One region of the Mesorhizobium sp. C432A genome, then DNA from elsewhere that is predicted to be linked to it. Evidence: predicted binding sites of a transcription regulator. Region 1 holds the regulator's gene; each other region holds the start of a gene.
What was found. The regulator LexA, encoded in region 1, represses DNA repair genes until DNA is damaged. The targets are predictions, from matches to a motif close to TGTTCNNNNTGTGTTCNG.
Positions count from the first base shown of each region.

Region 2: the regulator LexA is predicted to act here: its motif matches at 5,900-5,917, upstream of recA (recombinase RecA).
Region 3: the regulator LexA is predicted to act here: its motif matches at 3,989-4,006, upstream of NLY33_RS27845 (PA0069 family radical SAM protein).

Region 1 covers NZ_CP100470.1:4,025,263-4,035,419, forward strand. The annotation lists gene arr (NAD(+)--rifampin ADP-ribosyltransferase) at 9-425, shown strand; gene NLY33_RS19515 (ComEC/Rec2 family competence protein) at 538-2,994, shown strand; gene lexA (transcriptional repressor LexA) at 2,988-3,770, opposite strand; gene NLY33_RS19525 (GntR family transcriptional regulator) at 3,976-4,740, opposite strand; gene kynU (kynureninase) at 4,909-6,156, shown strand; gene kynA (tryptophan 2,3-dioxygenase) at 6,262-7,098, opposite strand; gene NLY33_RS19540 (AMP-binding protein) at 7,095-8,720, opposite strand; gene NLY33_RS19545 (hormone-sensitive lipase) at 8,887-9,717, shown strand; gene NLY33_RS19550 (molybdopterin molybdotransferase MoeA) at 9,763-10,157, opposite strand, start outside.
Region 2 covers NZ_CP100470.1:3,802,711-3,812,867, reverse strand. The annotation lists gene NLY33_RS18395 (NADP-dependent isocitrate dehydrogenase) at 1-466, shown strand, start outside; gene NLY33_RS18390 (glutathione S-transferase family protein) at 477-1,091, shown strand; gene NLY33_RS29675 (demethoxyubiquinone hydroxylase family protein) at 1,093-1,419, shown strand; gene NLY33_RS29670 (demethoxyubiquinone hydroxylase family protein) at 1,355-1,684, shown strand; gene alaS (alanine--tRNA ligase) at 1,798-4,464, opposite strand; gene recA (recombinase RecA) at 4,738-5,841, opposite strand; gene NLY33_RS18370 (carbohydrate kinase family protein) at 6,124-7,068, shown strand; gene NLY33_RS18365 (pseudouridine-5'-phosphate glycosidase) at 7,139-8,056, shown strand; gene NLY33_RS18360 (TfoX/Sxy family protein) at 8,259-8,582, opposite strand; gene NLY33_RS18355 (GFA family protein) at 8,666-9,163, shown strand; gene sufA (Fe-S cluster assembly scaffold SufA) at 9,307-9,687, opposite strand; gene NLY33_RS18345 (SUF system Fe-S cluster assembly protein) at 9,793-10,157, opposite strand, start outside.
Region 3 covers NZ_CP100470.1:5,652,453-5,662,609, forward strand. The annotation lists gene NLY33_RS27815 (membrane protein) at 15-200, shown strand; gene NLY33_RS27820 (4-(cytidine 5'-diphospho)-2-C-methyl-D-erythritol kinase) at 227-1,120, shown strand; gene moaB (molybdenum cofactor biosynthesis protein B) at 1,107-1,661, shown strand; gene NLY33_RS27830 (GFA family protein) at 1,779-2,210, shown strand; gene NLY33_RS27835 (hypothetical protein) at 2,200-3,174, opposite strand; gene NLY33_RS27840 (glycosyltransferase) at 3,427-3,930, opposite strand; gene NLY33_RS27845 (PA0069 family radical SAM protein) at 4,081-5,235, shown strand; gene rnhB (ribonuclease HII) at 5,390-6,088, shown strand; gene NLY33_RS27855 (F0F1 ATP synthase subunit B) at 6,333-6,824, opposite strand; gene NLY33_RS27860 (F0F1 ATP synthase subunit B) at 6,835-7,431, opposite strand; gene NLY33_RS27865 (F0F1 ATP synthase subunit C) at 7,524-7,748, opposite strand; gene NLY33_RS27870 (F0F1 ATP synthase subunit A) at 7,814-8,572, opposite strand; gene NLY33_RS27875 (AtpZ/AtpI family protein) at 8,638-9,030, opposite strand; gene NLY33_RS27880 (cell wall hydrolase) at 9,296-10,157, opposite strand, start outside.

The DNA of each region.
Region 1 (10,157 bases):
GACTACCGATGACCAGAAACGCCGACCATACGGAGGGTGATCCGTTCTACCATGGTACCCGGGCGGATTTGAAACCCGGGGATCTGCTGAGCGTCGGCCACCCTTCCAATTTCAGAGGTAAACCACTGTCATGGATCTATTTCACCCAGACACTGGAAGCCGCCATCTGGGGAGCAGAGCTTGCAACGGGTGACGGTCGTCAAAGGATTTACATCGTAAAGCCGACGGGGTTTTTTATGGATGACCCTAACCTGACCGATAAAAAATTTCCCGGTAATCCGACGAAATCCTACCGCTCCCGTGATCCGTTGCTCATCCTGGGGGAGCTCGCTGAATGGCAGGGTCATACACCGGAACAATTGAAGGCAATGCACGATGGGCTTGCTCGCCTGAGGGCGGAGGGCCGGGATATGATTGAGGATTGAGCGTCCTTGGCGAGTGATCGTCAATTCCGGCGCGGTGGACGCGACCGCACGGACTTTCGCACTTTGCGCGTTCATGTAGCATAGGAGGTCTGGGGCGCAAGGGGCAGACCCGATGGCTGGACGTGGCCGGGGCACGAAGGAAGGCGAAGGCGGCGAGGCAAGCGTCAGCGAACGCTCGCTGTTTGCCGATAGTCCCTATGCCGAGCCGCTGCCCCTCGCGCTGCCTGAGCCGCATCCCGGCATAGCGCCCGCGCTGCCCGGTCACGCCTTGCCGGCGCAAGTCACAGCGCCCGGATCTATCGCCCGACTGCGCAGACGGCTTCGCCGCCCGTCATGGCCCGCGCTCCGCCGCAGCCTTGCCGTGGCCGCCAACACGGAGCTCGACCGGGGCGTCGCCTTCCTGCTGGTCCCGGTTTTCCTGGCAGCCGGCGTCATCGTCTACTTCTCGCTGGCCGGCGAGCCGGGCTTTGCGCAGCCAATCGCCATTGTGGTGCTGGCGACATGTTGCGCTGTCGCCACGCGATCGCGGCCGAGGACGCATCTGTTCTGCATGGCCGCGATGCTGTGCGCGCTCGGCGTCGTCGCCGCCAAAGTCGAGACCTGGCGCGCCGGAACGCAGATGCTCGGCTCCGAGATCCAGACACGGCTGACCGGCCGCGTCGTCAGTCTCGAACAGATGGAGAGCGGGCGCATCAGGCTGACGCTCGACGTGGTTTCGACCGCTTACCCCAAGCTGCGCTACGCCCCGGAGCGGGTCAGGCTCTCGGCGCGGACCGTTCCCGCCGATATGACCGCCGGCTCCCTGATCACCGGCTATGCCAGGCTGTTGCCGCCGACCGGTCCGGTGCGGCCGGAGAGCTACGATTTCTCCTTCGACAGCTATTTCACCGGTATCGGCGGCAGCGGCTTCTTTCTCGGCAATCCGAAAACCATTGCTACGCAGGGACCGCCGCCGCTGACCGCGCGGCTCTCCTCGGCAATCGAGAGCGCGCGCGAAAACATTGCCGACCATATCAGGGGCAAGATCGGCGGCGCCGAAGGCGAGATTGCCGCGGCGCTGATTGTCGGCGTGCGCGCCGGCATCCCGGACGAGGTCAACGAAGCGATGCGGCGCACCGGCATCTATCACATCATCTCCATCTCCGGCCTGCATATGGCGCTGGTTGCCGGCACCATCATGGCGTTGCTGCGCGGCGCCTTTGCGCTGTTTCCGGATTTCTCCTCGCGCCGGCCGGTGAAGAAATATGCAGCAGTGGCAGCACTCGTCTCCATCGCCGCCTATCTCGTCATTTCAGGCATCGTGGTGGCTGCCGAGCGCAGTTTCATCATGCTAGCGGTCATGCTTGTCGCCGTGCTGTTTGATCGCGCCGCACTCACCATGCGCAATCTGGCGATCTCCGCCATTGCCGTCATCCTGGTGTCGCCGCACGAGGTGGTCGGTCCCAGCTTCCAGATGTCGTTTGCCGCCACTGCCGCCCTTGTCGGCGCCTATGCCGGCTGGGCCGATTACCGCGCCGACAAGGTGAGAACGCCACCGGCAAAGCGCTCCTTCGTCGGCTTCCTGTCGCGAAAATTCGCGCTGGCCATGGGCGGCCTCGCCATGACCTCGATCATCGCCGGCAGTGCAACCTTGCTGTTCGCCATCTGGCATTTTCAGCGTGTGTCGCCGCTCAGCCTGATCGCCAATCTGGCCGTGATGCCGATTGTATCGTTGATCGTCATGCCGTTTGCCGTGCTCAGCGCGCTGGCGATGCCGTTCGGCGCCGACGGACCGTTCCTCTATGTGATGGGCAAAGGCCTGACGGCGATGATCGCCATATCGGCCTGGATTTCCGAGCGCTCGCCGGTCGATGCCGTCGGGTTGATTTCCATCCGCTCGGTGCTGCTGGTGACGGTCGCCCTCGTCATCGCCACCATGGCCACCACCTGGCTCAGGCTGGCGGCCGTGCCTTTCGCGCTGGCCGGCCTGTTGACGGTGCCGCAGGTGCTTACGCCCGACGTGCTCATATCCGAGGATGCGCATCTGGTGGCCATGCCGATCGGTGGCGGCGAACTCGCCCTCAACCGCGAACGCTCCAACGAATTCACCACGGACAATTGGAAACGGGCGCTGCGGGCCGAAACCATTATCCCACCTGAGATTTTCGAGTCAACAGATACGCGGTTCGATCTCGATCCGCTCGATCTGCCGCCCGGCTCGCCCTTCTATTGCACCGGCGATCTCTGTATCGCCCGGCACCCTTCCGGAGCCATTGTAGCGCTTGCGAAAGACCGCAAGACGGCGCGGCCGGCCTGTGCCTTCGCGAGCCTGATCGTCATCGATGACGCCACCGCCTACAATCCGTGCCGCGACCCGCTGGTGCTGGTCGTGACGAAGAAACAGCTGGCCCGCGACGGCAGCGCCGCCGTCTTCTTCGATCCGCAATCGGCAGCTGCAGCGCCAACCATCCGCTTCGCCGTCGACAAGCCGTATCGCCACTGGCACGAGCAACGCCGCTTCTCCCGCGAAGCGCGCGGCCTGCCGCCTTACAACCAGCGTGAAAAGTACAAACCCAAGCCGGCTCAGTAGCGCCGGATCAATCCGACAAGCTTGCCCTGCACCTTCACCCTGTCCGGTCCAAAAATGCGGGTCTCGTAGGCCGGGTTGGCGGCTTCCAGGGCGATCGAGGCGCCCTTGCGGCGGAAGCGTTTCAGGGTCGCTTCCTCATCGTCGACCAACGCCACCACGATCTCGCCGGGGCTGGCTGTGTCGGCATTGCGGATGATGACCGTGTCGCCATCGAAAATGCCGGCCTCGATCATCGAATCGCCCTTGACCTCGAGCGCGTAGTGTTCGCCGCCCATGATCATATCGGGCGGCACCGAGATCGAATGGGTCTGATGCTGGATGGCGTCGATCGGCACGCCGGCGGCGATGCGTCCCATAACCGGGATTGAAATCGCGGAAACGGCATCGTCATTGCCGGCCGACATCGAACGCGACGGCGAGCCCGGCTTGATCTGGCGGCCGAGACCGCCTTGGCCCAACGCGCCTTGTCCTTGGCCGCCTTGCCCTTGGCCGGTTTGACCAAGACTGCCCTGAATGACGCTCGGCGAAAACTTCCTCGCCGCATTGAGGCCTGGTGCGATCGAGTCGGGCAGCCGCAGCACTTCCAGCGCGCGCGCCCGGTTCGGCAGCCGGCGAATGAAACCGCGCTCCTCAAGCGCCGTGATCAGGCGGTGGATGCCGGACTTGGAGGCGAGGTCGAGCGCTTCCTTCATCTCGTCGAAGGACGGCGGGATTCCGCTCTCCTTCAGGCGTTCATGGATGAACATCAGAAGCTCATGTTGTTTGCGCGTCAGCATCGCGGCCCCCAAGGGTTCTGAAACCAGAATCAGAAAAAACAAACCCAGAACAAACACTATCTGTTCCAGTTGTGTTCCGCAACCTTTTAAAGTTTAATGAATGTGTTGACGTTTTGTTCAGCGTAACGTTCGGCGCTGCGAGCGCCGCCTGCGCCCAGTTGCCAGCAACGGGGTGAAACGAAGACAAAGTGCCCTGCGTCGTCGGCTACGATCGCCGCTTCCTTTTCGGACGGGGCTGCGCAGCATCCGCGCGGGGTTCTCTCTGGGCATAGACCCGCAGCGTGTAGCCGATGTGAGCGGTCATCAGAGTTTTCGCACGTTCGACGTCGCGATCGAGGGCCGCTTCCATCAGGGCGGTATGGTGTTCGATCGCCACGGCGTCGCGCAGGGCCGCCACGGCCTTCCGGTGTCCGTCCGTGCGGCCGGCGGCGGCGCGCAGCGTCGGGGCCAGACCCAGAAAGCGGTGATGGCGATGCAATTGGTCGGAAATCGTTGCATTGAAGCGCAGCAGCCAGCTGGATGTCGCGGCACTGAGCAGCGCCGCATGGAAGGCATCGTGTTTTTCGTACCACGCGTCGACCGCATCATCCGATGGATCGTCGAGAACAGACCCGCACCGTGAGAGACGATAGTGGGCGGCAACGACCGCGTCTTCCCACTCACGGTCGCCCTTCTCGATCGATTCCACCAGCAGGGGCAGTTCGACCACCAGCCGCGCACGTGCCAAATCCTCGAGCTCCGCCCGAGAGACGGGAGCGACCGCAAACCCGCGGTTGCTGATGGCGGTCACAAGCCGTTCCGCCTCCAGCCGCGACAGCGCCTCGCGCAACGGCGTCCAGCCGATGCCGTAGGTGTTGCGCAGCGTGCTCAGCTTCAACGGCGCGGCAGGCGCCAGCCGGGTCGCAAGAATATCGCGCCTGAGCAGGCGATAGGCCACTTCCGTCTTCGAGGTCTGCTCGTCATCCAGCATCGTGATCCATCAGACATAAACGCTCGGGCGGATCATTATATATCAAAGCCTTTCAATGGGTGAATTATATATAATGTTTGACAGTTCAAGGGCGACCACTCAAGATCGCCGGCATGTTTGGGCGGCAGGCTCCGCCGCGCGCGTTTGTCCATGGAGGGGCGCCGGATCATGAGCACGACACCCGATCTCGCTACAATCGAAGCAATGGATGCCGCCGATCCGCTGCGCTCCATGCGTGAACGCTTTGTCTTGCCGCAAGGCGTGATTTATCTCGACGGCAATTCCCTGGGCGCCGCGTCAGCGGTCGTCTTCAGCGAACTGCAGCAGGCCGCCACGCAGGAATGGGCGCACGACCTCATTCGCGCCTGGAACACCGCCGGCTGGTTCAACATGCCGGTGGAACTCGGAGATCAGCTCGGGCGACTGATCGGCGCGGCTGATGGGCAGACGGTGGTCTGCGACACAACCTCGATCAACATCTACAAGCTGCTGCACGCAGCGCTCGGCATGCGGCCGGATCGGTCGGTCATCGTTGCCGAGGGCGACAGTTTCCCGACCGACCTCTACATGGCCGAAGGCGTCGCCTCGACCCGGCCGGGAACGCGGCTGCGGCTGGAGGGCGTCGACGCGGCCGCAATCGAGGAGCTGATCGACGACAGCGTTGCCGTCATCCTGGTCAACCACGTCAACTACAAATCCGGCCAGTTGCGCGACATGGCGGCGCTGACGCGCAAGGCACATGACGCCGGCGCGCTGATCATCTGGGATCTCTGCCACACGGCCGGCGCCTTGCCGGTCGAACTTGACCGTGCCAATGCCGATTTCGCCGTCGGCTGCACCTACAAATACCTCAATGGCGGCCCGGGCTCGCCGGCCTTCATCTACGCGGCCGAGCGCCACCATGACGATGCCCACCAGCCGCTCAGCGGCTGGTGGGGCCATGCGCGGCCCTTTGCCTTCGAGCAGGGCTTTGCCGTCGGCAGCGGCATTCGCCGCTTCCTGTGCGGAACGCAGCCGGTGCTGTCGATGCGGGCGCTCAAGGGCGCGCTCGATATCTGGAACGACGTCGATATGGCGGCGGTGCGCAGAAAAAGCATCGCGCTGACCGACCTGTTTATCCAGCTCGTCGAAGCCAGATGCGGCGCCTACCGGCTTGAACTGGAAAGTCCTCGCGACGGCAGCCAGCGCGGCAGCCAGGTGTCGTTCCTCCACCCGCATGGCTATCAGGTGATGCGGGCGCTGATCGAGCGCGGCGTGATCGGCGATTTCCGGGCGCCGTCGACCATCCGTTTCGGCTTCACGCCGCTCTATGTCGGATATGGCGATGTCTGGCAGGCGGTCGAAGTCCTGGAGGATATTCTGCGCACCGGCGCCTGGCAGGACGCCCGCTTCGCGGTGAAGACCGCGGTTACGTGAGAAACCAGAGCAATTTCAGGAAAAGTGTGAAGCGGTTTTCCGTCCGAAATTGCGTCAATCAAAGAGCTAGAGCATTTCGCCGTTTCCGTTAAACGGTGAAATGCTCTAGAGCCGGGTGCGGACCGTCCAGAGCTCCGGAAACAGCACGACCTCCAGCATCTTCTTCAGATAGGAGGCGCCTGAGGTGCCGCCGGTGCCGCGCTTCAAGCCGATGATGCGCTCGACCGTTGTGACGTGGTTGAAGCGCCAGCGGCGGAAGTAATCCTCGAAGTCGACCAGCTTCTCGGCCAGTTCGTAGAGCATCCAGTAGCGCTGCGGGTCGCGGTAGACGGTTTGCCAGGCAGCCAGCACGTCTTCGTTCTCACCGCGCGTCTCGCGCCAGTCCGTGCGCCCGGCATCGGCGCCGATGTCGAAGCCATTGCGCGCCAAAAGCAGAAGCGCCTCGTCGTACAGCGACGGCGTGGCCAGGATCGCTTCCAGCCTGTCCGTAAGATCGCGCCGGTGCTTGTGCGGCCCGAGCATGGCTAGGTTGCGGTTGCCGGCCATGAACTCGATGGCGCGGTACTGCCACGACTGGAAGCCCGAGGATTGGCCGAGCGCGTCGCGAAACTCGGTGTATTCGCTTGGCGTCATCGTGCGCAGCACGTCCCAGGCATTGTTGAGCTGCTCGAAGATGCGCGCGACGCGAGACAGCATCTTGAAGCTCGGTTCGAGGCGGTCGGCGCGGATAGAGCGGATCGCGGCGCCGATCTCGTGTAAAGCGAGCTTCATCCACAATTCCGATGTCTGATGCTGGATGATGAACAGCATCTCGTCATGGGCCGAAGACAGCGGCGCCTGCGCATCGAGCACCTTGTCCAGCTGCAGATAGTCGCTGTAGGACATCCGCTCCTTGAACGACATCTGCGCGCCATCGGACGCCGGATCGTGCGGCTTAATCAATTGCTCTTCTCCGCGCGCAACCGGAAGCGCTGGATCTTGCCGGTCTGGGTTTTGGGCAAGGCGTCGATGAACTTCACCGAACGCGGATATTTGTAGGGCGCGATCGTTGCCTTGACGTGGTCCTGCAGGCGTTTGACGGTCAATGCGTCCGGCGAAACACCTTGCACAAGCACGATATGCGCCTCGACGATCTGGCCGCGTTCACCGTCCTCGGCGCCGGTCACCGCGCATTCGGCGACGTCGGGATGCGAGAGCAGCGCCGCTTCGACCTCGGGGCCGGCGATGTTGTAGCCGGCGCTGACGATCATGTCGTCGGAACGCGCGGCGAAGTGGAAGAAGCCATCCTCGTCCTGCGTGAACGTATCGCCGGTGAGATTCCAGCCGTCGCGGACATAGTCCTTTTGCCTGGCATCGGCCATGTAGCGGCAGCCGGTCGGGCCGCGCACCGCCAGCCGGCCAGTAGAGCCGCGCGGCAACTCCCGCATCTCGTCATCGACGATGCGTGCCTGATAGCCGCCGACGGGTTTGCCGGTGGAGGCCGGCTTCATGTCGTCGAAGCGGTTGGAGATGAAGATATGCAGCATCTCGGTGGCGCCGATCCCATCGAGGATCGGCTTGCCGGTCTTCTCAGTCCATTCCTCGAAGACAGGCGCCGGCAGCGTCTCGCCCGCCGAAACCGCGACGCGCAGCGAGGACAAGTCAGCGCCTTGATCCATGGCCTTGAGCATGGCCCGATAGGCGGTTGGAGCGGTGAAGGAAATGGTCGCTTTGTAGGTCTCGATGATGTGGATCATGTTGGGTGGCGTCGCCTGTTCCAGCAGCGTCGCCGCGGCGCCGAAACGCAGCGGGAAGATGGCGAGCCCGCCAAGACCGAAGGTAAAGGCAAGGGGCGGGGAGCCGACGAAGATGTCGTCGGGCGTCACCTCCAGGATTTCGCGGGCATAGGCGTCGGCGACGATCAGCAGGTCGCGGTGGAAATGCATCGTCGCCTTCGGCACGCCGGTGGTGCCGGAGGTGAAGCCGAGCAGGGCGACATCGTCGCGGCCGGTGTTGACGGCAGTGAAGGTGACCGGCTTGTCGAGGGCGGCGCGGTCGAGTTCCGCGTCATGGTTGGCCGTGCCGTCGAAGCCAATGACCTGCTTGAGATACGCACTGCCCTTGGCGCAGGCGGTCATCTCGTCCATCAGCCTTGTATCGCAAAGCGCAACCGTGATTTCCGCCTTGTCGACGATCTTGGCGAGTTCGCCGGCGCGCAGCATCGGCATGGTGTTGACGACCACCGCGCCAACCTTGGTGGCGGCCAGCCAACAGGCGACCATGGCCGGGTTGTTGGCCGAGCGGATCAGCACCCGGTTGCCCGGCTTGACGCCATAATTCTCGACCAGGGCATGGGCGAGCCTGTTGGTCCAGTCGGACAGTTCCTTGTAGGTGCGGCGGCGGCCATTGCCGATCAGCGCGGTGTGGTCGCCGAACCCTTTTTCGACCAGCCTGTCGGTCAATTCGACGCCGGCATTTATGTGGTCGGGATAGTCGAAGCCGTCGAGCAAAAACTCCGGCCATTGCTCCGGCGGCGGCAGGTTGTCGCGCGTGAATGTGTCGATATGCGCTGATGGCCCAAGCATTTTCGGCTGCCCCTGTCTGCCTCGCGCCCATGGCTGAACAAGGCGCAGGATCGCACCAGTCGAAATTTGTTTCAAGCCTAAAATGTTTTTAGGTCGCAGGATTGACGCCGCCCTGTTCGGCGGCCATTCCTGTCGACTGAACTGAAGCCATCCGGGAGGGATGCAGATGCTCCAACATCGTGTTGCCGATTGGGACAATGCCTACGCCAACGGCGACAACATTGCCGGCAGCAATCGCTGGCCGGCCGCGTGGGACACACCGGCACAGGCTTTTCGCGACACAATGTCGGCGTCCGGTCGGGCCAAGCTCGACATCGCCTATGGCGACAGCCCGCGCAACAGGCTCGATCTGTTCCTTCCCGATGTCATGCCCAAAGGGCTCGTCGTCTTCATCCATGGCGGTTACTGGAAGGCGTTCGACAACAAGCCATGGTCGCATCTGGCCAACGGCGCGGTTGCCAATGGCTTTGCCGTGGCAATGCCGACTTACACGCTTTGTCCCGACATACGCATTTCCGGCATCGTCAGGGAAATCGCGGCGGCGATCGGCAAGGCGGCGACGATGGTCGGCGGGCCGGTGATCCTGACCGGGCATTCCGCCGGCGGCCATCTCGCCTCCAGGATGGTGACGACAACGACGCCTCTGGCCGCCGATGTGGCCGGCCGCATACGCAATGTCGTCTCGATCTCCGGGGTTCATGATCTGCGGCCGATCATGCGGACGGGGATGAACGCGACACTGGCCATCGATGAAGCGGAAGCACTGGCCGAAAGCCCGGTTCTGCTGCGCCCCATGCAGGGCGCGCGCATCACCTGCTGGGCCGGCGGCGGCGAGCGGGCGGAGTTCCTGCGCCAGAATGCGCTGCTTGCCAACATCTGGATCGGCCTCGGCGCCACGACCAGCACAGTGGTCGAGCCGGACCGGCATCATTTCAGCATCGTCGACGGGCTTGCCGATCCGACACATCCGCTGACGCGGACATTGCTGGCGGAGTAACAACCAGTCTTATCTCTTGGAATTAACGGCTTGGATCCGCGACCTTCAGCGCAACATCAGAACGCTGCAAGCAGCGCCTGCTTCTGCCGCCGGAGCGAAGGGCTCGCGCACGATCAGGCCGGTGGCGTCGGCCAGCATTCTCAGCATCGAGGAATCCTGGATGCCGAACGGCGTCGCCACCAATGCGCCGGCTTCTTCCCGGACCACGGCGCGCACATAGTCTTGCCTTAGATCATTGGCCGGCATCGCGGCGCCAAGCTGAGCCTGGCGGATGTCCTGCCGGTGGGGACGGCCGCCGAGCTGCGCCAATAACGGCTTCAGGAACAATTGCGAGCAGACCAGGCTCGCCACCGGATTGCCGGGCAGGCCGATGCACCTGATATCGCCCAGCCGCCCGAACATCAGCGGCTTGCCCGGGCGCATGGCGAGCTTCCAGAAGT
Region 2 (10,157 bases), 220 kb from region 1:
CGACGACATGGTGGCCTCCGCCCTGAAATGGTCTGGCGGCTATGTCTGGGCCTGCAAGAATTATGACGGCGACGTCCAGTCCGACACGGTGGCGCAAGGTTTTGGCTCGCTCGGCCTGATGACCTCCGTGCTGATGACGCCGGACGGCAAGACGGTGGAAGCGGAGGCCGCGCACGGCACCGTGACGCGCCACTATCGCCAGCACCAGAAGGGCGAGGAAACCTCGACCAATTCGATCGCCTCGATCTTCGCCTGGACGCGCGGCCTCGCCCACCGCGCCAAGCTCGACGATAATGCCGAGTTGAAGCGATTTGCCGACACGCTGGAGAAGGTCTGCATCCAGACGGTTGAGAGCGGCTTCATGACCAAGGACCTGTCGCTCTTGATCGGTCCCGACCAACCATGGCTGTCGACCACCGGCTTCCTCGACAAGATCGACGAGAATTTGCAGAAGGCGATGGCGTAAGCCGGCAGCCATGGCCAAGCCGGTCGTCTACGGGGCGGACTACAGCGTCTATGTGCGCATCGTCCGCCTCGTGCTGGCGGAAAAAGGCATCGACTACGACCTTGTGCCGGTCGATGTCTTTGCCGCCGAGGGCACTCCCGCCTGGTACTTCGAGCATCACCCTTTCGGCCGCATTCCGGCCTTCGAGCACGGCGGGTTTCGCCTGTTCGAAACCAGCGCAATCGCCCGCTATGTCGACGAGGCGTGCGACGGCCCGGCACTGCAGCCAAAAGACGCCCGCACCCGCGCAACGATGAACCAGATCATCGGCATGCTCGACGCCTATGCCTACAGATCGATGGTCTGGGACGTCGCCGTCGAGCGGCTTGAGAAGGAAGCGCCAGACGAGGCACTGGTCGCCAACGGGCTGCGCCAGGCGGAAACGGTGCTGCGGGTGCTCACCGCACTCAAGCCTCCCGGGCCGTGGCTGCTCGGGGACCAGCTGACGCTGGCCGACCTGCATGCGGCATCCATCATCGCCTATTTCGTCAAGGTCGCCGACGGGCAAAAGCTGCTTGCGGCGTTCGCCGACATCCAGGCCTGGTGGGAGGGCATCGCAAAACGTCCGAGCCTGGCGGCAGGCTGATATGGGTTCGGCCATGGCTGACCCATCTCGCCAGGACGCGCTCACCGTCGCCAGAATTGTCAGGGTCAACCACGCCGGTGAGTTCGGTGCGATCAGGATCTATTCGGCGCAGATTCTTGTCGCCAGGCGCTTATGGCCGGATTGCGTGCCATCCTTGTCGGAGATGCTTGGGCACGAGCGCACGCATTGCGCTGCGTTCCGCGCCGCCATGCCGGCGCGGCGGTCGCGACCGTGCCGGGTGATGCTGGAGCTGGGGTGGCTGGGTGCTGGGTTTTGTCACCGCCCTGCTCGGTCCGCAAGGCATCTGGGCCTGCACGGCGGCGGTTGAAGCGGCGGTGCATCGCCATCTGGACGATCAGCTGTTTTTCCTCGCCAATCGCGACCACGACTTGCACGGCATCATCCTGGCGATCCGCGAGGAAGAGCTCGCCCATCTCCATCACGCCGAAGAGCAGCTGAAATCGCCCGGCCCGGCGCTGAACTTTTTACGGTCGCTGATTTCGATCGCCACGGACGTGCTGATCTGGCTGTCCACCTGGGGCGATTCCAGCAGAATGACGCGCGCCCTGAAGGCGGCGAAAAGAACTAGCTAGACGGACCGTCTAAGAGCTGATTGCCGGCTTGCCACTATCAGCCACAGAATGGCAAGCACGGCGGCGAAGGCCGGAAAGCCGCACACAAAACCAGATAAGGCATAGGGTGGCTTTCAGGCTGCCTCCAGCGCCGCCCTCACCGCGGCGATCGCATCATTGGCCTTCGAGGCGTCCGGGCCGCCGGCTTGCGCCATGTCGGGCCGTCCGCCACCGCCCTGCCCGCCCAATGCGGCCGAGGCAACGCGCACAAGATCGACAGCGCTGAAGCGGCCGACGAGATCGTCCGTCACTGCGACCACGACGCTTGCCTTGTTGTCTTCGCCCGCACCGACGAAGACGACGACGCCTGAGCCGAGCGAAGTCTTGCCGGCATCGGCCAGCGGCTTCAAATCCTTCGGCGACACGCCGGAAACCGCTTTGCCGAGGAAGCCGATACCGGCGACGGTTTCGGTGGTGGCCGGAGCATCGGCCGCAGCACCACCGCCCAGCGCCAGTTTCTTGCGGGCTTCGCTCAGTTCCTTCTCGAGCTTCTTGCGTTCCTCGAGCAGCGCCTCGACACGCGCCGGCACGTCGGCCGGCGAGATCTTCAGCACGGCCGCAGTTGCCTTCAGGCGTCTGTCCTGCTCGTCGAGATATTTTCGTGCGGCTTCGCCGGTCAGCGCCTCGATGCGGCGCACGCCGGCGGCGACCGCGCTGTCGGAGACGACACGCACCAGGCCGATATCGCCGGTCGCCCGGACATGGGTGCCGCCACAAAGTTCTACGGAATAGGGTCTATTGGCCTTGGCGCCATGCACGCCGGTGCCCATCGAGACGACACGCACCTCGTCGCCGTATTTTTCGCCGAACAGCGCCATGGCGCCTTCGGCGATGGCGTCGTCGACCGACATCAGCCGCGTCGTCACCGGGCTGTTCTGGACGACGATTTCGTTGGCCATGCGCTCGACCTCTTCGAGATCTTCGGCCGAGATCGGCTTGTTGTGCGAGATGTCGAAGCGCAGGCGCTCGGGCGCGACCAGCGAACCTTTCTGCGCGACATGGGTGCCCAGCACCTCGCGCAGCGCCTCATGGATCAGATGCGTTGCCGAATGGTTGGCACGCAGCCGGGTGCGGCGCGCATGGTCAACTTTCAGCTCGACGGCTGCACCTGGCTTGACCGTGCCGTTCGTCACCTTGCCCAGATGCACGAACAGGCCGTCGGCCTTTTTCTGCGTGTCGGAAACCTCGATCGAGAAACCTTCGCCGGAGATGATGCCGGTGTCGCCCATCTGGCCGCCCGACTCGCCATAGAACGGCGTCTGGTTGACGACCACCGCCACCACGTCGCCCTTGCCGGCGCTATCGACGGTCTTGCCGTCCTTGACCAGCGCCTGGATGAGGCCTTCCGCCTGTTCGGTCTCGTAGCCGAGGAATTCGGTGGCGCCGGCCTTCTCGCGTATAGAAAACCAGATGGTCTCGGTGGCCGCGTCGCCGGAGCCAGCCCAATGCTTGCGCGCTTCGGCCTTCTGCTGCTCCATCGCATGGGTGAATCCGGCAAGGTCGACCGAGATGTTGCGCTGGCGCAGTGCGTCCTGCGTCAGATCGAGCGGGAAGCCGTACGTGTCATAGAGCTTGAACGCCGTCTCGCCGTCCAGCATGTCGCCGGCGTGCAGCGTATCCGTCGCCTCCGAGAGCAGGCCGAGGCCGCGCACCAGCGTCTTGCGGAAGCGTGTCTCCTCGAGCTTCAGCGTTTCCGTGATCAACTGTTCGCCGCGCAGCAGTTCGGGATAGGCCTGGCCCATCTCGCGCACCAGCGCCGGCACCAGTTTCCACATCAACGGCTCCTTGGCGCCGAGCAACTGCGCATGGCGCATGGCGCGGCGCATGATGCGGCGCAGCACATAGCCGCGGCCTTCGTTCGACGGCAGCACGCCGTCGGCAACCAGGAAGGAGGACGAGCGCAGATGATCGGCAATGACGCGGAAGGAGGCGACCGTCTCCTTGTCCGGGCCCTGCCCGAGCGCTGACGAGGCCGCATCGATCAGATGACGGAACAGGTCGGTCTCGAAGACGCTCTCCACCCCTTGCAGGATGGAGGCCATGCGCTCCAGGCCCATGCCGGTGTCGATCGACGGCCGCGGCAGGTCGATGCGCTCATCCTTGGTGACCTGCTCATATTGCATGAACACCAGGTTCCAGAATTCAAGGAAGCGGTCGCCGTCCTCCTCCGGGCTGCCGGGAGGGCCGCCCCAGATGTGCTCGCCACGGTCGATGAAGATTTCCGAGCACGGCCCGCACGGTCCGGTGTCGCCCATCGCCCAGAAATTGTCGGAGGTCGGGATGCGGATGATGCGGTCGTCGGAGAAACCGGCGATCTTCTTCCAGAAGCCGGCCGCCTCGTCATCGGTGTGATAGACGGTGACCAGCAGCTTGTCCTTGTTCAGCCCGAACTCCTTGGTAATCAGGTTCCAGGCCAGTTCGATGGCGCGCTCCTTGAAATAGTCGCCGAAGGAGAAATTGCCGAGCATTTCGAAAAAAGTCAGGTGGCGCGCGGTGTAGCCGACATTGTCGAGGTCGTTGTGCTTGCCGCCGGCGCGGACGCTTTTCTGCGCGGTGGTGGCGCGCGAATAGGACCGCTTCTCCAGGCCGGTAAAGACGTTCTTGAACTGCACCATGCCGGCATTGGTGAACATCAGCGTCGGGTCGTTGCGCGGCACCAGCGGGCTCGAGGCCACGACCTCGTGGCCCTCCTTGCGGAAATAGTCGAGGAATGTCGACCGGATCTCGTTCACGCCACTCATGACTGCTGCCTTTTCGCGAAAACCGCCGGCACGGCCGGCGGACACTGGTCTCTGCTTTTTAGAAGATCGACTTGGCCTTTTAGCGGGCACGCCCCACCCTGTCCAGAAACACGGAATTGGGCCATCCCGGCAACTGCCAAGCCGGCTTCACGCTGCCCAAAAACGAAAACCGCCGGCGCGAAGGCCGGCGGTTTGAAACGCAATACTAAAGAACTCGGTTACTTAAGCATCGGATAATAGACTGGATTTTTATGGCCGAACTCTGGCCGTGCCCTACATGGCGCCGGATTCTTCCTCGAAGCCGTCGTCGCTTTCGCCGCGCTCGGGGCCGCCATTTTCAAGAAATTTCTCGGCGATCAGCCCGGCATTCTGCCGCAGCGCAAGTTCGATCTCACGCGCCGTGTCGGGATTGTCGCGCAGGAACAGTTTGGCGTTTTCGCGACCTTGGCCGAGACGCTGCGAATTGTAGGAGAACCAGGCGCCGGACTTCTCGACCACGCCGGCCTTGACGCCGAGATCGACCAGTTCGCCGGTCTTGGAGACGCCCTCGCCATACATGATGTCGAACTCGACCACCTTGAAGGGCGGCGCCAGCTTGTTCTTGACCACCTTGACGCGGGTCTGGTTGCCGACGACCTCGTCGCGGTCCTTGACCGAGCCGATGCGGCGGATGTCGAGGCGCACCGAAGCGTAGAATTTCAGCGCGTTGCCGCCGGTCGTGGTCTCGGGCGAACCGAACATCACGCCGATCTTCATGCGGATCTGGTTGATGAAGATGACCATGGTGTTGGAGCGCGAGATCGAGGCGGTCAGCTTGCGCAGCGCCTGGCTCATCAGACGCGCCTGGAGACCGGGCAGCGAATCGCCCATCTCGCCTTCGATTTCGGCGCGCGGCGTCAGCGCCGCCACCGAATCGACGACCAGCACGTCGATGGCGCCTGAACGCACCAGCGTGTCGCATATTTCCAGCGCCTGCTCGCCGGTGTCCGGCTGCGAGATCAAGAGGTTTTCCAGATCGACGCCGAGCTTGCGGGCATAGACCGGATCGAGTGCGTGCTCGGCATCGACGAAGGCGCAGATACCGCCTTTCTTCTGGGCTTCGGCAACTGTGTGCAGCGCCAGTGTCGTCTTGCCCGAGCTTTCCGGCCCGTAGATCTCGACGATGCGGCCGCGCGGCAGGCCGCCGACGCCAAGCGCGATGTCGAGGCCCAGCGATCCGGTCGGCACGGTTTCGATCTCGACGACCTGCTCGTTGGCGCCAAGCCGCATGATCGAGCCCTTGCCGAAGGCGCGCTCGATTTGCGACAGCGCCGCGTCCAGAGCCTTTGATTTGTCCACCGCTTTGTCCTCTACAAGCCGCAAAGAATTCTGAGCCATGATACATCACCCCTTGGTCGTCAATGAAGGCCGGACAATCCGTAATCCCTGCCCATTTTGTACTACTTTTGTTCTCGTTTGGCAAGAGGGGTCAAATATCTGAAAAGCAACCTTTATCCGGATTTGTTCTTTTTTTGTCTCATGGTTTCGTTTCCGGATGTATCCACCATTGGGCCAGACGCGCCGGCTGTTTCGATCGGCCGAATCGCCGGCTTGCCTGCGAAGCTCCGCCGCACAGCGTAGCGCTTGTGCGGCTCGAATAACAAAGGTCATATCGCCGGCATGGTGAAATCAGCAAAGATACTGGCGGTGGGCGGCGCCCATATCGATCGCCGCGGCCAGGTGTCGGGCACGTACGTGCCCGCGGCGTCCAACCCCGGCACGATGCGCGAGGATGTCGGCGGCGGCGTCTTCAACGCGCTGCGCAGCCTGGTGCGGCGCGGCGTCTCGGCCTCGCTTTTGTCGGTGCGCGGCGGCGATGCCTCGGCCGAGACGGTTGCGCGCGCCATCGCCGACTCCGGCATTGCCGACCTGTCGGCGGTTTTCCTCGACCGCACGACGCCGAGCTACACGGCGCTGATCGATCGCGACGGCGAGCTGATCACCGGCTTTGCCGATATGGCGCTCTACGATTTGGCGTTCCCCAAGCAGATCCGCCGCTCCAAGGTGCGCGAGGTGGTCGCCGAGGCCGATGCGGTGCTCTGCGACGCCAATCTGCCATCAACGGCGCTGGAGCGGCTGGTGGGGCTCGCCGCCGGCAAGCCGGTGTTCGCCATCGCCATTTCGCCGGCCAAGGTGGTGCGGCTGATACCGGTGCTGAAGGAACTCGCGCAGGTCTTCATGAACCGGCGCGAGGCCATGGTGCTGGCCGGCGTCGATGCCAATGCCACCGAGCGCGAGACCGTCGACGGACTGCGCTGCAGCGGCCTCACCAGTGGCGTGGTGACGGCGGGCGACGGCCCGGTGCTGGGATTCGACGAAGCCGGCGCCTTCTCTATCCTGCCGCCGGCGCCGAGAAAAGTCGCCGACGTCACCGGCGCCGGCGACGCGCTGGCCGGCGCCACCATCGCTGCCCTGCTGCGCGGCCTGCCCCTGCGCCAGGCATTGCGCGAGGGCGTTGCCGCCGCCACGCTGGCCATTGAAAGCGCCGACGCGGTTCCGGCCTTCACGATTGCGACCTTCACCGAGGCACTGGCTCTTGTGCCCGACGCGCAGGAAATGGCATGAGGGCGGCCAATTGCCATTGCCGGAGCGCGACGTCCAAGCGGACGCGCGGATCTCCGGATCGGAGACCATCATGACACCGCAAAGCGCCCGCCCCTTCATCGACCTCCACGCGCCCGTGGCCGAGGCGCTCGCCGCTGGCCGCCCCGTCGTGGCGCTGGAAAGCACCATCATCACCCATGGCATGCCTTACCCCGACAATGGCGCCATGGCCGCCAATGTCGAAAAGATAATCCTGGACAATGGCGCGGTGCCGGCGACGATCGCCGTGGTCGCCGGCCGCATCAAGATCGGGCTTTCCGACGGCGAGCGCGAGTCGCTGGCGATGACCGGCGACGCCATGAAGCTGTCGCGCGCCGATCTCGGCTTTGCGGTGGCGCAAGGCCGCACCGGCGGCACCACGGTCGCCGCCACCATGATCGCGGCCGACATGGTCGGGATAAAGGTGTTCGCCACCGGCGGCATTGGCGGCGTCCACAAGGGCGCGGAAAAAAGCTTCGACATCTCGGCCGATCTCGACGAGTTGGCGCGCACCCCGGTCATCGTCGTCTCGGCCGGCGCCAAGGCGATCCTCGACATCGAAAAGACCCTGGAAGTGCTGGAGACGCGCGGCGTGCCGGTGATTGGCCATGGCTGCGAGACGATGCCGGCCTTCTGGTCGCGGCATTCGCCGTTCCGCGCGCCGCTGACCCTGCACAGACCGGAAGAGATCGCGCATTTCTACAAGACCAGGGCGGCACTTGGCCTGGTCGGCGGCATGCTGATCGCCAACCCGGTGCCGCAGGACGATGAAATCCCGGCCGACGAGATGGCCGGCTATATCGAGGCCGTGCAGAAGGCGGCGGAAGTGCAGAATGTGACCGGTAAGGCGGTGACGCCGTTCCTGTTGGGCAAAATCCTCGAACTGACCGGCGGCCGGAGCTTGAAGACCAACATCGCGCTGGTCGAGAACAATGCGCGGTTGGCGGCGAGGATTGCGAAGGCGCTGTAGGATCGCCTACGTCGGCGGGACAGCACCCCCTCTGGCCTGCCGGCCATCTCCCCCGCAAGGAGGGAGATTAACAGCTTAGCCGCAGGCTCCCATTTTCAACGTTGGTGATTGGCGAAGGCCAATGTGACAACTGATCTCCCCCCTTGCGGGGGAGATGTCCGGCAGGACAGAGGGGGGTGGGAAGAAACGCGGCGGTCCCGGTTCACTTCCCCGCCCTTCGTCCCGCCTCATAAGCCCGGCGCGCCCACACCCTCATCTCGTCAGGATCATCAAACGCGTCGTCGGGAATGCTCCAGTACGGCATCGCAACCAGCTTGCCGTGGCGGGTGCCGGTATAGGTCCATTGCTTGCAGCCGGCGGCTTCGAAGTCGGGCGCGCTTTGCTCGTCAGCCTTGAGCAGCAATTCGCCGCGCAGCACGATGGCGACGATGACGCCGTCGAAATAGATACCCTTGCCGCCGAACAGTTTTCGGATACTGACCGGGCCGAGGCCTTCGAACAGTTCTTCGATGCGTTCATTGTCCATGCCGCAATCATGTCACCGGGCTTGCCATGGCTGCAACCAAAAACCATGCTGGCAAGTTGAGAGCCATCCGTCGGAGTTTTGTCATGCCGCTGCTGCTCAAGGGATCCTGCCGCTGCGATGCCGTCCATTTCGAGGTGGAGAGCAACACGCCGGTGCCGTTCATGCTGTGCTACTGCTCGATCTGCCGCAAGCAGCAGGGCGGCGGCGGCTTCGCCATCAATCTCGGCGCCGATTACAAGACGCTGAAAATCAAGGGCAAGCGCAATCTCGGCGTCTACCAGGCAGAGATCGCGGACGACGAGCATCCAAAGTGTGAGATTTCGACGGGCGAGCGCAATTTCTGCAAGAAGTGCGGTTCGGCGCTCTGGCTCTACGATCCGACATGGCCGGACCTGGTCCACCCCTTCGCCTCGGCAATCGACAGCGAGCTGCCGAAGCCGCCGGAGAAGGTGCATCTGATGTTGAAATACAAGGCGAGTTGGGTCGAGCCGGTGATCGGCAAAAAGGACAAGGCGTTCGACGTCTATCCCGAGGAATCGATCGCCGACTGGCACAAGCGGACGAAGATGTGGGTGAAGTGAGGGCTCGGAGCGCGACTTCCGATGGTTAGCGCTGCCCCTCACCCGGCCCTTCGGGCCGTTCGTCATTCGAAAAGCCAACCAATTGGCTTTTCGCCCGCTGCGCGGACCATTCCTCACCTCCCCGTGAACGGGGAGAAGGAAGATCAGGCGGAAGCGCGCGCCTCAGCCAGCGCCTTCAGGTCGGCGGGCTTGAGTTCGACGGATTCGCCGCAGCCGCAGGCCGAACTCTGGTTCGGGTTGTGGAAGGTGAAGCCGGTGCGCAGCGTCGTCTGCTCGAAATCCATCTCGGTGCCGAACAGGAAAAGCGCAGCCTCGGGCGCGACATAGACATGCGCGCCGTCGCGCTCGATATGGTCGTCCTTGGTGTTGGGCTCGGTCACCAGGTCGACCGTGTATTCCATGCCGGCGCAGCCGCCCTTCTTGATGCCGAGGCGAATGCCATGCGCATTGTCGCGCGTAGCGACGATCTCGCGCACCCGGTCGGCTGCCTTTTCGGTCATCGTGATGACGGCGAAGCGTCCCATTCTTTTTCCTCTTCCATTCCATGCAGGTTCAAGGCCTGCCGAATGATTCCTCACCTAAAATGGTGAAGTTTTACCACTGGTGCAAGTGCACCAACCTCAGTCAACCTAGTACCAGCCCACCGCCACCTGCGCCTCTTCCGACATGCGGTCGGGCGACCAGGGCGGGTCGAAGGTCATGTTGACCTCGACGCCGGAGACGCCTTCGACGGCGCCGACGGCGTTTTCCACCCAGCCGGGCATTTCGCCGGCCACCGGACAGCCGGGCGCGGTCAGCGTCATGTCGATCTTGACCGCGCGGTTGTCCTCGATGTCGATCTTGTAGATGAGGCCGAGCTCATAGATGTCGGCCGGTATTTCCGGGTCATAGACCGTCTTCAGCGCCGAGACGATGTCGTCGGTCAGCCGCGCCAGTTCGTCGGCGGGAATGGCCGAGGCGGAAACCAGCGGATTGATGGCTGCTTCCGGCGCGG
Region 3 (10,157 bases), 1.6 Mb from region 1:
GGAGGAGCTTTGAAATGCCACAGATCATTTTCTTCGCAGTTGTCGGCGCAGCCGCTTATTTCGGCTACCGCACCTTCGTCCGCGAGGCCGAACGTGTGACCGCCAAGGTGCGGCGCACCGAAAAGCAGGCAGCCAACGGCACCAACGGCACGCTGGTCCAGGATCCCAAGACCGGCGAATACCGCCTGGCCAAGGACTGAGCATCATCCCGTCAGCAGCCGACAGTTTGGATGCCGCAGCCCGGACGTGGCTTGCGCCCGCCAAGATAAATCTGGCGCTGCACGTCACCGGCAGGCGCGCCGACGGGTATCATCTGCTCGAGAGCCTGATCGTTTTCACCCGCTTCGGCGACAGGGTCGAGATCGAGCCTGCCGACGCCGACCGGTTCTCCGTATCGGGCCGTTACGCGACTTCCGTGCCGATCGACGACAGCAATCTGGTGGTGAAGGCGCGCGAGGCGCTGCGCAGGCAGGCCGGCCAGCAGAGCACGCCGCCGGTTGCCATCCGGCTGGAAAAGAACCTGCCGATCGCATCCGGCGTCGGCGGCGGCTCAAGCGACGCGGCGGCGGTATTGCAGGGTCTTGTCCGGACCTGGGGGCTCGACATCGGCGAGGCCGAACTGAGCCGGATCGGTCTCACGCTCGGCGCCGACGTGCCGATGTGTCTTGCGGCAAAACCGCTGGTTGCGCGTGGCGTCGGCGACGAGCTGTCGCTGGTGCCGGATTTTCCGGCGCTCGCTTTGGTGCTGGTCAATCCCGGCGTCGCCGTCTCGACGCCTGATGTGTTCAACGCACTTGAGAAACGCGACAATGAGGGATTGCCGCCGCTGCCGCGTGCATTTGACTTCCACAGTGTCCGCAACTGGCTGGAGATCACCCGCAACGATCTCGAACCGGCGGCGCAGGCGATCCAGCCGCCCATCGGCCGAGCGCTTTCCCTGCTGAACAGGGCCGGATCTGGATTCTCGCGCATGTCGGGCTCCGGCGCGACATGCTTCGGACTGTTCGAGACCGGCAATGTCGCCAAGCGCGCCGCCGCCGAGATCCGCAGCCGCGAACCGGAGTGGTTTGTCGCCGCGACACGAAGCATCGCTTCAGAGGGGGCCGATGACCAAAATTGACGAAAGCCGCCCCTTCATCCCGGTGCGCATCGCGGTGCTGACGGTGTCCGATACGCGCAGCCTTGCCGACGACAAATCAGGGCGGACGCTGGCCGATCGCATCGTCGAGGCCGGCCATGTCCTGGCCGCGCGCGACATCGTCACCGACGACCGGGAGAAAATCCGCGACAAGGTGCTGGGCTGGTCGCGCGACGAAGACATCGATGTCGTCATCACCACCGGCGGCACCGGTTTTACCGGCCGCGACGTGACGCCGGAGGCGCTGGAGCCGATCTTCGAGAAGCGCATGGATGGCTTTTCCGAAGTGTTCCACCGCATTTCCTACGACAAGATCGGCACCTCGACAGTGCAGAGCCGAGCGACGGGCGGCGTCGTCAACGCCACCTTCGTCTTCGTGCTGCCGGGCTCGCCCGGCGCCTGCAAGGACGCCTGGGACGGCATCCTGAAGCCGCAGCTCGATTACCGCCACATGCCCTGCAACTTCGTCGAGATCATGCCGCGCCTGGACGAGCATTTGCGGCGCGGCAAGGCCGCCTCGTAAACCAAGGCAAAGCGCTGCCTTGTCAGGCAGAATGGCGGTTGCGCCTGCGAAAGGATCATTTCCTGAAGGCCGCCAGGCGGGTAATCTGCCACTAGGTCCTTGAGGCGAAAAGATGCCATGACTGCGCACCGCGGCGGCTGCCATTGCGGCAACATCCACCTGACCTTCGAAACCGGAATTGAGCCGTCCGAGATGGAGATCCGCGCCTGCCAATGCGCCTTCTGCGTCCGGCATGGCTCACGCGCCGCCGCCGATCCGCAGGGGCGATTGATCGTCGCGGTCGAGGACGAGGCCCGGCTGCACCGATACCGGTTCGGATTGCGCACCGCCGATTATCTCATCTGCCGGGACTGCGGCGTCTATGTCGCTGCTGTGACCACCGACGGCGAACCGAGAGCGATCGTCATCGTCAATGCGCTGGATGACCGGCCGCGGTTCAACCGCGAGCCGGTCCCAATGGACTATGATGCCGAGAACAAAGAGGGTCGCATTGCCCGGCGGCAAGCGCGCTGGATGCCGGTCGAGATCCGCTCCGGCCTCAGCGGATGACCGGTTCGCCGTGGAAGCGGCGGCGCGAGGGCGGCGAGACGCCGAAGCCGACCTCCATCATCAGCCGTGGCGTGGTGGACGGCACGGTGCCCATGTGGAAGCCGAACGGGTCCTCGACGAAGCCGAGGCCGGCCTCGCCGGTCAGCGTGACCGGGCTGTCGTCGCCATAGACCTTGAGCACGTCTTGCGCCGGATGGCCGACCAGCAGCGTCAACTGGTGCTTGAGGCTGCGCCTGTTGTGGCTGCCTTTGACATAGACATGCGGGCCGGTGCCGGCATCGCAGGGCTTGAGATAGAAGAAGAATTTCAGCATCCGCCAGTCGTCGAGATCGAAATGATATTTGCCGAGCGAGGCAAGGTTCTTGTCGGCGTCGGAAGCCTCGCCGGTCGGGAAACTCCACCACACACGCGTGGTGATCAGCTTTGCCTGCCCGCCCAGATAGTGCTGGGCGATGTCGAACAGCAGCGGGTCGTTCTGGATGGCGAGTGCCGCCTTGCAGCCGAGGATGCGCTCGAAATAGTGGCCGCTGAGCAAAGAGCGACCGAACCGCTTCTCGGCTTCTGCGTGTTCTCCGGGCATGAATTCGAGCCGGCGGTCGAAATTGCCGAAGCACGGCGTGCTCTGAGCAAAGCTGGCGATCTCTTCGTGGATTGCCTGCGGAAGGACCAGTCCGGAGAACAGGCCATCGGTGCGCAGCGCCGCGACGATCGACTTGAGGTCGACGCCCCTGAACATCGTCGCTCCGGCACTCTGCGCGGGGCGCGCGGCTTTGGCGCCAAGCCAGTGCAGCTTGCGCGCCGGCATGGTGCGGGCAAGCACGAACATCGGCAGCCATGCGGGATTTTCGCGCAGGTCGGACAGATAGGTCGGGATACGCACCGCAATGCGGCGGAGCAGGCTGCCGTTGCGGGCAATGGCTTCCAGACTGGGGGCGCCGGATTTGTCAGGGGACGAAAGGTTCATCGGGGTCCTCAGATATGAACGGCAGCAACGACGACGCGGCGCTTGCTTACCGCTCCGGCACTACCCAAACCCCGATATCCCGCATCAACGGAATGCTAATCCCGCGTCAGCTTTTGTGCAATGCACAATAGCTTTTTGCGGCGAAAAAGAGGGATGGTGCTGCGACCGTGCCAATGCGGATGAGACGCCGACGCTGCCCCTCATCCGCCCTTCGGGCACCCTTCTCCCTGGGAACGGGAAAAGGGAGAAACATCACTTCTTCGGCGCCAGCCAGATTTCGGCGTCGAGCCGCCTGGTGGCGAGACCGCGCGCAAGGGCTTCGGCGCTGTGCGCGTTCTTCGACAGGGCAGCGGCCTGGCGCTTGCTGATGACCAGCCCTTCGGCCAGCGCCCGGTTGCCCGAAAACACCCGTGACAGGAACGGCGTGCGGCTGCCGCGCGCACGGGAAAAGCGCGCCGGCATGGTTTGCCGCGCCGTGTGAGCGACAACGTCGTCGATCCAGCCCTCCGCCAGCCTTGCGCCGGGTTCCAGAAACAGCAGCCAGTCACCCTTCGCCTGCCTGATTCCCGCGGCAATGCCGCCGGCCACGAAGTGGCAGCCGGCATGATCGGCAACCCGATGCGTCTGGTCGGTCGAGCCGGTGTCGCAGACGATGACATCGCGCACCACGCCCTCGACCGCGCCGCCGATCAACGAGGCGAGCGTGCGGGCAAGGCCTTCTTCGTCATCCCGGGTTTCGATGAGAACGCTGAGCATTTTTAGCCGAATAGCGGAAAGCCCGGCGCAGCGCCAGTTTTGCATGGCCCAACGAAAAAGTTCTTGCTTTGTTCTCATCAGCGAAATAGGATTATTTTCATGAACAAAGCGATTCGACAGCCAGCCGACAGTCCTTGGGAAAGGGCCAAAATGGAACATATCGTGCGTGCGGACATTGCTGCTTTCGGAGCAGGGCGAGCCGAGATGGCCAATGCGATGATCGAACAGAGCGGCATGCGCGTCCGTCCGGATCGCAACCGCGGCCGTTCCGCGGGCATCAACCCGTCCGGCCGGTTCGAGCCGGTCAGCCGGCATGTGTTCGACGACGGCTGGAATTCGCTGGAGGAATTGCCGCCGTTCAAGACCGAAGTGCAGGTCGAGAAGCCGCGCACCATCATCACCCGCAACGAATCGCCCGACATTTCCTTCGACCGCTCGATCAACCCCTATCGCGGCTGCGAGCATGGCTGCGTCTATTGTTTCGCCCGGCCGACGCATTCCTTCATGGGCCTGTCGCCGGGGCTGGATTTCGAAGCGAAGCTGTTTGCCAAGCCGGATGCGGCGCGGCTGCTCGACAAGGAACTGTCGAAGGATGGCTATCAGCCGCGCACCATCGCGATCGGCACCAACACCGATCCCTACCAGCCGATCGAGAAACAATACCGGATTATGCGCGAGATCCTCGAAGTGCTGGAGGCGCGCGGCCATCCGGTCGGCATCGTCACCAAATCCCATCTGGTGACGCGCGACATCGACGTCTTGTCGCGCATGGCCGAACGGGGCTTGGCCAAGGTGGCGCTGTCGGTGACGACGATGGACCGCATGCTGGCGCGCACCATGGAGCCGCGCGCGTCGACGCCGACCAAGCGGCTTGAGGCAATCCGGCAGCTTTCCGATGCCGGCATCCCGGCCTCTGTCATGGTGGCGCCGATCATTCCCGGCCTGACCGACCAGGAGATGGAGCGCATCCTCGATTCGGCACGCGCCGCAGGCGCCCGCGAGGCCGGCTATGTCATCCTGCGCCTGCCGCTCGAGGTGGCGCCGATCTTCAAGGACTGGCTGCTGCGCCATTATCCCGACCGCTACCGGCACGTGATGTCGCTGATCCGTTCGATGCGCGACGGCAAGGACTATGATTCGGAATGGGGCAAGCGGATGAAAGGCGCCGGCCCCTATGCCTGGCAGATCGGCCGGCGCTTCGAGATCACGGCCAAGCGGCTCGGCCTCAACGCCGAGCGGCGCACGCTCCGAACCGACCAGTTTGTCGCCGCCGCCAAGGCGACCGAGCAGCTGATGCTGCTCTGAGAGTAGCGCTTGCCCTGCCCTCGTGGCTGTCAGGCGACCCAAGAATCCCGTCCGGCCTGTCCCCCGGCCTGCAGACGGTGCCCTCCCGGTCTTGCCCCACTCGACCCTGGAGGGACTTGCGGAGAATCGGAGCCGATGCGAACCTCGCCGCAACATGGCTCGCGCACGTTCCGATTCTCCGCTTCTTTTCGAAATCGTCGAAAAGCCCGATTTCTCCTTCGAGACGAAGGCGATGGCCGAAGGCCTGTGGCCGGTGGCAGGCATGGATGAGGCCGGCCGCGGTCCGCTGGCCGGGCCGGTGGTGGCGGCGGCCGTGATCCTCGATCCCGCCAACATTCCCGACGGGCTCGACGATTCCAAACGGCTCAACCATTTGCAGCGCGAGGCGCTGTTCCTGAAAATCCTGGGGTCAGCGCTCGGCGTGTCGATGGCCTCGGTCAGTGCCGAAGGCATTGACGGCAGCAACATCCTCAAGGCCAGCCTGGAAGCCATGCGCCGCGCCCTTGCCGGCCTGCCGATCCAGGCGAAGCTGGCGCTGGCCGATGGCCGCGATGTGCCGCCGGGCCTCCTCTGCCAAGGCCGCGCGCTGATCAAGGGCGACCAGCGCTCGCAATCGATCGCCGCCGCCTCGATCGTCGCCAAGGTGATGCGCGACCGCATGATGTGCGGCTGCGGCAGCCACCACGAACGCTACGGGTTCGAAGTCCATATGGGCTACGCCACCGTGCGGCACCGCACCGCGATCGAAGCGCATGGTCCGGTGGCAAGGCTGCACCGGGCGTCATTCGCGCCGTTCAGGCTGGGTGGGGTTGAGGTGGTGGAAGAAGAAGGGTTTGTCGGGTTGGACAGCTAATCTCCCCCCTTGAGGGGGAGATGGCCGGCAGGCCAGAGGGGGTCGCCGCGCGTGAAGCGCTAGCCCTTCTTCGCAGCAGAATGCGTCGCGCCCGGTCGAACGGAACCCGTCTGTCGCCTTTGGCGACATCTCCCCCTCGAGGGGGGAGATCAGGCGCACCACCGCCTTCGCCAATCTCCGTCGCCGCTCAACAAAAAAGCCGCCAGGTTGCCCGGGCGGCTTGATGTCAGCGAGTTAACCCCGCTCAGTTCAGCCTGGCCTTCACGTCCTGCAGCGCGGACTTGAACAGGTCGGCGCCGGCCTTGGCGTCGATCTTGCCGGCAAGCAGCGTGCGGGCCGCCTCGACAGCGATGTCGACGGCGCTGGCGCGCACTTCGGCGACGGCTTCGCGCTCGGCCTGGCCGATCTTCTGCTCGGCAAGCGCGGTGCGGCGGGTGACATAGTCTTCGGTCTTCTTGTGCGCCTCGGCGGCAAGCATGTCGGCTTCGCGCTTGGCGGCAGCGACGATGGCTGCGGCCTCCTGCTCGGCTTCCTTGCGCTTCTTCTGGTATTGGCCGAGCAGTTGCTGGGCCTCTTCGCGCAACCGGCGGGCTTCCGCAAGCTCGTCGCTGATCTTGGTCGCACGGGCGTCGAGCGACTTGGCGATCAGGCCCGGCACCTTGATGTAAACGGCAACGCCGAGGAAAATGACGAGGGCAACTGTTGCCCAAAGCGTTGCGAGAGATGTGGCGTCCATGATGTGCTCCTCACCGGGCCACGGATTTGACCGCAGCCGAGATCTCGGCCTTGCTCGTCTTGCCGCCGACAAGCGCATCGACGATGGCTGAAGCGGTGTCCTCGGCAATCGTGCCGACTTCCTTCATGGCGTTGGCCTTGATGGAAGCAATGCTGGCCTCGGCCTCGCCGAGCTTCTTGTCGAGGGCGGCCTCGACCTTCTTGCGGGCAGCCTCGGCTTCAGCCTTGGCAGCGTCGTTGGCCTGCTGGCCTATCGCGTTGGCCTTGGCCTTGGCTTCCGCAAGTTCCTGCTCGTAAGCGGCAACGGCGGCGTCGGCCTCGCCCTTCAGCCTGGCGGCCTGGTCGAGGTCCTGCGTGATGCGATCGCTGCGGACGTCGATGATGCCGCCAAGGCGCGGCATCACCACCTTCTTCAGGAACAGATAGAACAGCCCGAACGTGATCGCCAGCCACAGAAGCTGGGACGGAAACGTCGCCGGATCGAATGGCGGGAACGTGCCGTGCGCCTCGGCAGGCACGCCGGCGCCGGAATGCGTGCCGCCTTCCGTACCGGTATGGCCTTCAGCGGCGGGTGCGGACTCTTGCGCAAACGCAGATGTCACGAACATGGACTATCCCCTGATATCAGGCATGGCCGCAGGAATGCGGCCAGCCAATTCTTCCCAATGCTCGTCCGACCGATAATTGGCCGAACAGGGGCTCAGCCGAACAGGGCGAGAAGCGCGATGAGAAGCGAGAAAATGCCCAGAGCTTCGGTCACGGCGAAGCCGAAAATCAGGCGGCCGAACTGGCCATCGGCGGCCGACGGATTGCGCAGGGCGCCCGCCAGGTAGCTGCCGAAGATGTTGCCGAGGCCAATGCCCGCGCCGCCCATGCCCAGGCAAGCGATACCGGCGCCGATGTACTTTGCTGCTTCTGCGTCCATTTTAAACTCCTTTGGATCTGTAATTCGTTGCAATTCCATCCGGCGAAAGATGCCGGAAATTCTATCTAGTGCGAAGGATGCAGCGCATCATTCAGGTACATGCAGGTGAGCACGGCGAACACATATGCCTGCAAGAGCGCCACGAGCAACTCCAGCGCGGTCAGCGCCACAGCCATCGCCAGCGGCAGGATCGATCCCGCAACGCCGAGCGCGCCGAGCGCACTCAGGCTGACCACAAACCCGGAAAACACCTTCAGGGTAATGTGGCCGGCGAGCATATTGGCGAACAGACGAACCGATAGGCTGACCGGACGCGAGACAAAGGAAATCACCTCGATCGGAACGACAAGCACCATCATCAGGATGGGCACGCCCTTCGGCACGAAAAGCTTGAGGAAGCCCAGACCGTGCTTCATGAAGCCATAGACGATGACGGTTCCGATCACCAGCGCGGCCAGGCCGAAGGTGACGATGATGTGGCTGGTGATGGTGAAGAAATAAGGAAAAAGGCCAAGCAGATTGGCAACAAGCACGAACATGAACAGCGAGAACACTAAGGGAAAGAACTTCATACCTTGGGTTCCGGCTGCATCGCGCAACATGTTCGCGACGAACTCGTAGGCCATTTCCGAAACCGACTGCAGGCGGCCGGGAACAAGGCTGCGGCTTGCGGTCGAGAGGTAAAGAAACGCCGATGCAATGGCCACGGTCGCGACCATGAACAGAGCCGAATTGGTGAAGGACAGGTCATAGCCGCCGATATTGATCGGAATCAGCTTGACGATATGGAACTGGTGGATCGGATCGACCTTGTCAGCAGCCATTTACATCCCCGTCAAAACCGCGAGCGGCCTTAAGTGTCCTTGTGCGCCATTGGCGGCGCGCCATTTCATTCTTTCGGATCGTGCGACTTCTCGCTTTTTCCGAATTCCGCCACAACACCTGACGAACGCAGGACATTGAGCACGCCGGCGCCAAAGCCCAGCAACAAGCCGACGACCAGACCCCATGGCGAGGTTCCCGCCACGCGATCCAGAAACCAGCCAAGGCCCACACCCACCACTATCCCGGCGATGAACTCGCTGGACAGCTTGAGCGCCTGGCCATATCCGGCCGTCGCCTTCGCGCCGTCATTCCCCTCGAGCTGATCCGGCCGTCTTGTCGCAAGCGATGCTCCAAGCTCACGCCGGCGGCGTTCGAGATCTTCGTCGCGGATGTCGGCCTCGTGCTTGCTGCCGCGGCCGGTTTCTCCGGTTCCGTCTGGCCCGTTCTTGTCGGCCATCGTAACCCCCCTGCCCGGTCAGACCGTCACCGTCCGTCCGCTTCTAAAGTCGCCGGCAACATAGTTAGAGGGTTTGCGCCCGTCAAGCCACGGGCGGGACTTCAAAGCCATGTATTTTTTCTATTGGAATCAATCACTTGGCGAGGTGCGACATCGTGCCCGGCACTATCGGGTCGGCACATGCCCCGAATCCGTCCGGCGACCGCTGTCCGATTTCGGCTTCCAGGGCCTTTGCGGTTCGTTTGCGACAGGCAAGCCGAAGGGCTCAGCTCCAGCCGCCGCCATAGGTGCGGTAGAAGATATGCAGGCCGATCTTGGTCATCTTCTGCATCGTGCGCGCCCAGCCCGGATGGACGTAGTTGGCGTAGTAGTGGGTCGATGAGCCGACTTCGGGAATGAAGATCTTGCCGGCGGTGACCGCCATCGCGACGTCCTGCGCGGTCTTGTAGTGGGCGGGGCTCTCGATGCGCTTCTTGCGGCCGTCGCAGGCGAAGGAGAACTGGCAGCGGTTCAGCCAGTTGTCGTTCTGGTAGACGACGCCGCAAATCGAGTTCGGATAGGCCGGATTGCGGACGCGGTTGAGAATGACCTGGGCGACGGCGGCCTGGCCGCGCACGGATTCTCCCCGCGCCTCGAAATAGATGCCGTTGGCGAGGCAGGCCTGCTCCTTCGTGGAGAAGACGCTGGCCGGCAGCGGGTTCTGGATCCACGAATGATCGCCCTTGGCCATCGGCGGAATGAAGCGCCCGCTGCTCGGCTCCTCGTCCTGCAGCAGCGCTTCGAAGGGCGAGGCCTTGGCGTAATCGGGTTCGGCCTGGGCATAGGCGGTGGCCAGCACGTCCGGTCTGTCATTGTTGACGAGGGCGGCAAGCATGGCCGGCACGCCGGGATCGGGCTTCTTGTCCACATTGGTGTGGAAGGACTGGGCGATCTGGATTTCCTTGCCTTTGATGCCGGGCTTGGCGAAGGCGAGCTTCAGGCCGCTGTCCATGCTCGGCCGCAGCAGCGAGGAGGTGCGCTGGAAGATCGAGCCGGCATTGAAGTTCTTCGGCGGCGCCACCGGCGAGACCTGGATGATGCGGCCCTTCTTGTCGGCGCGCATGATGCGGTCCTCGTCGGGCGTGATG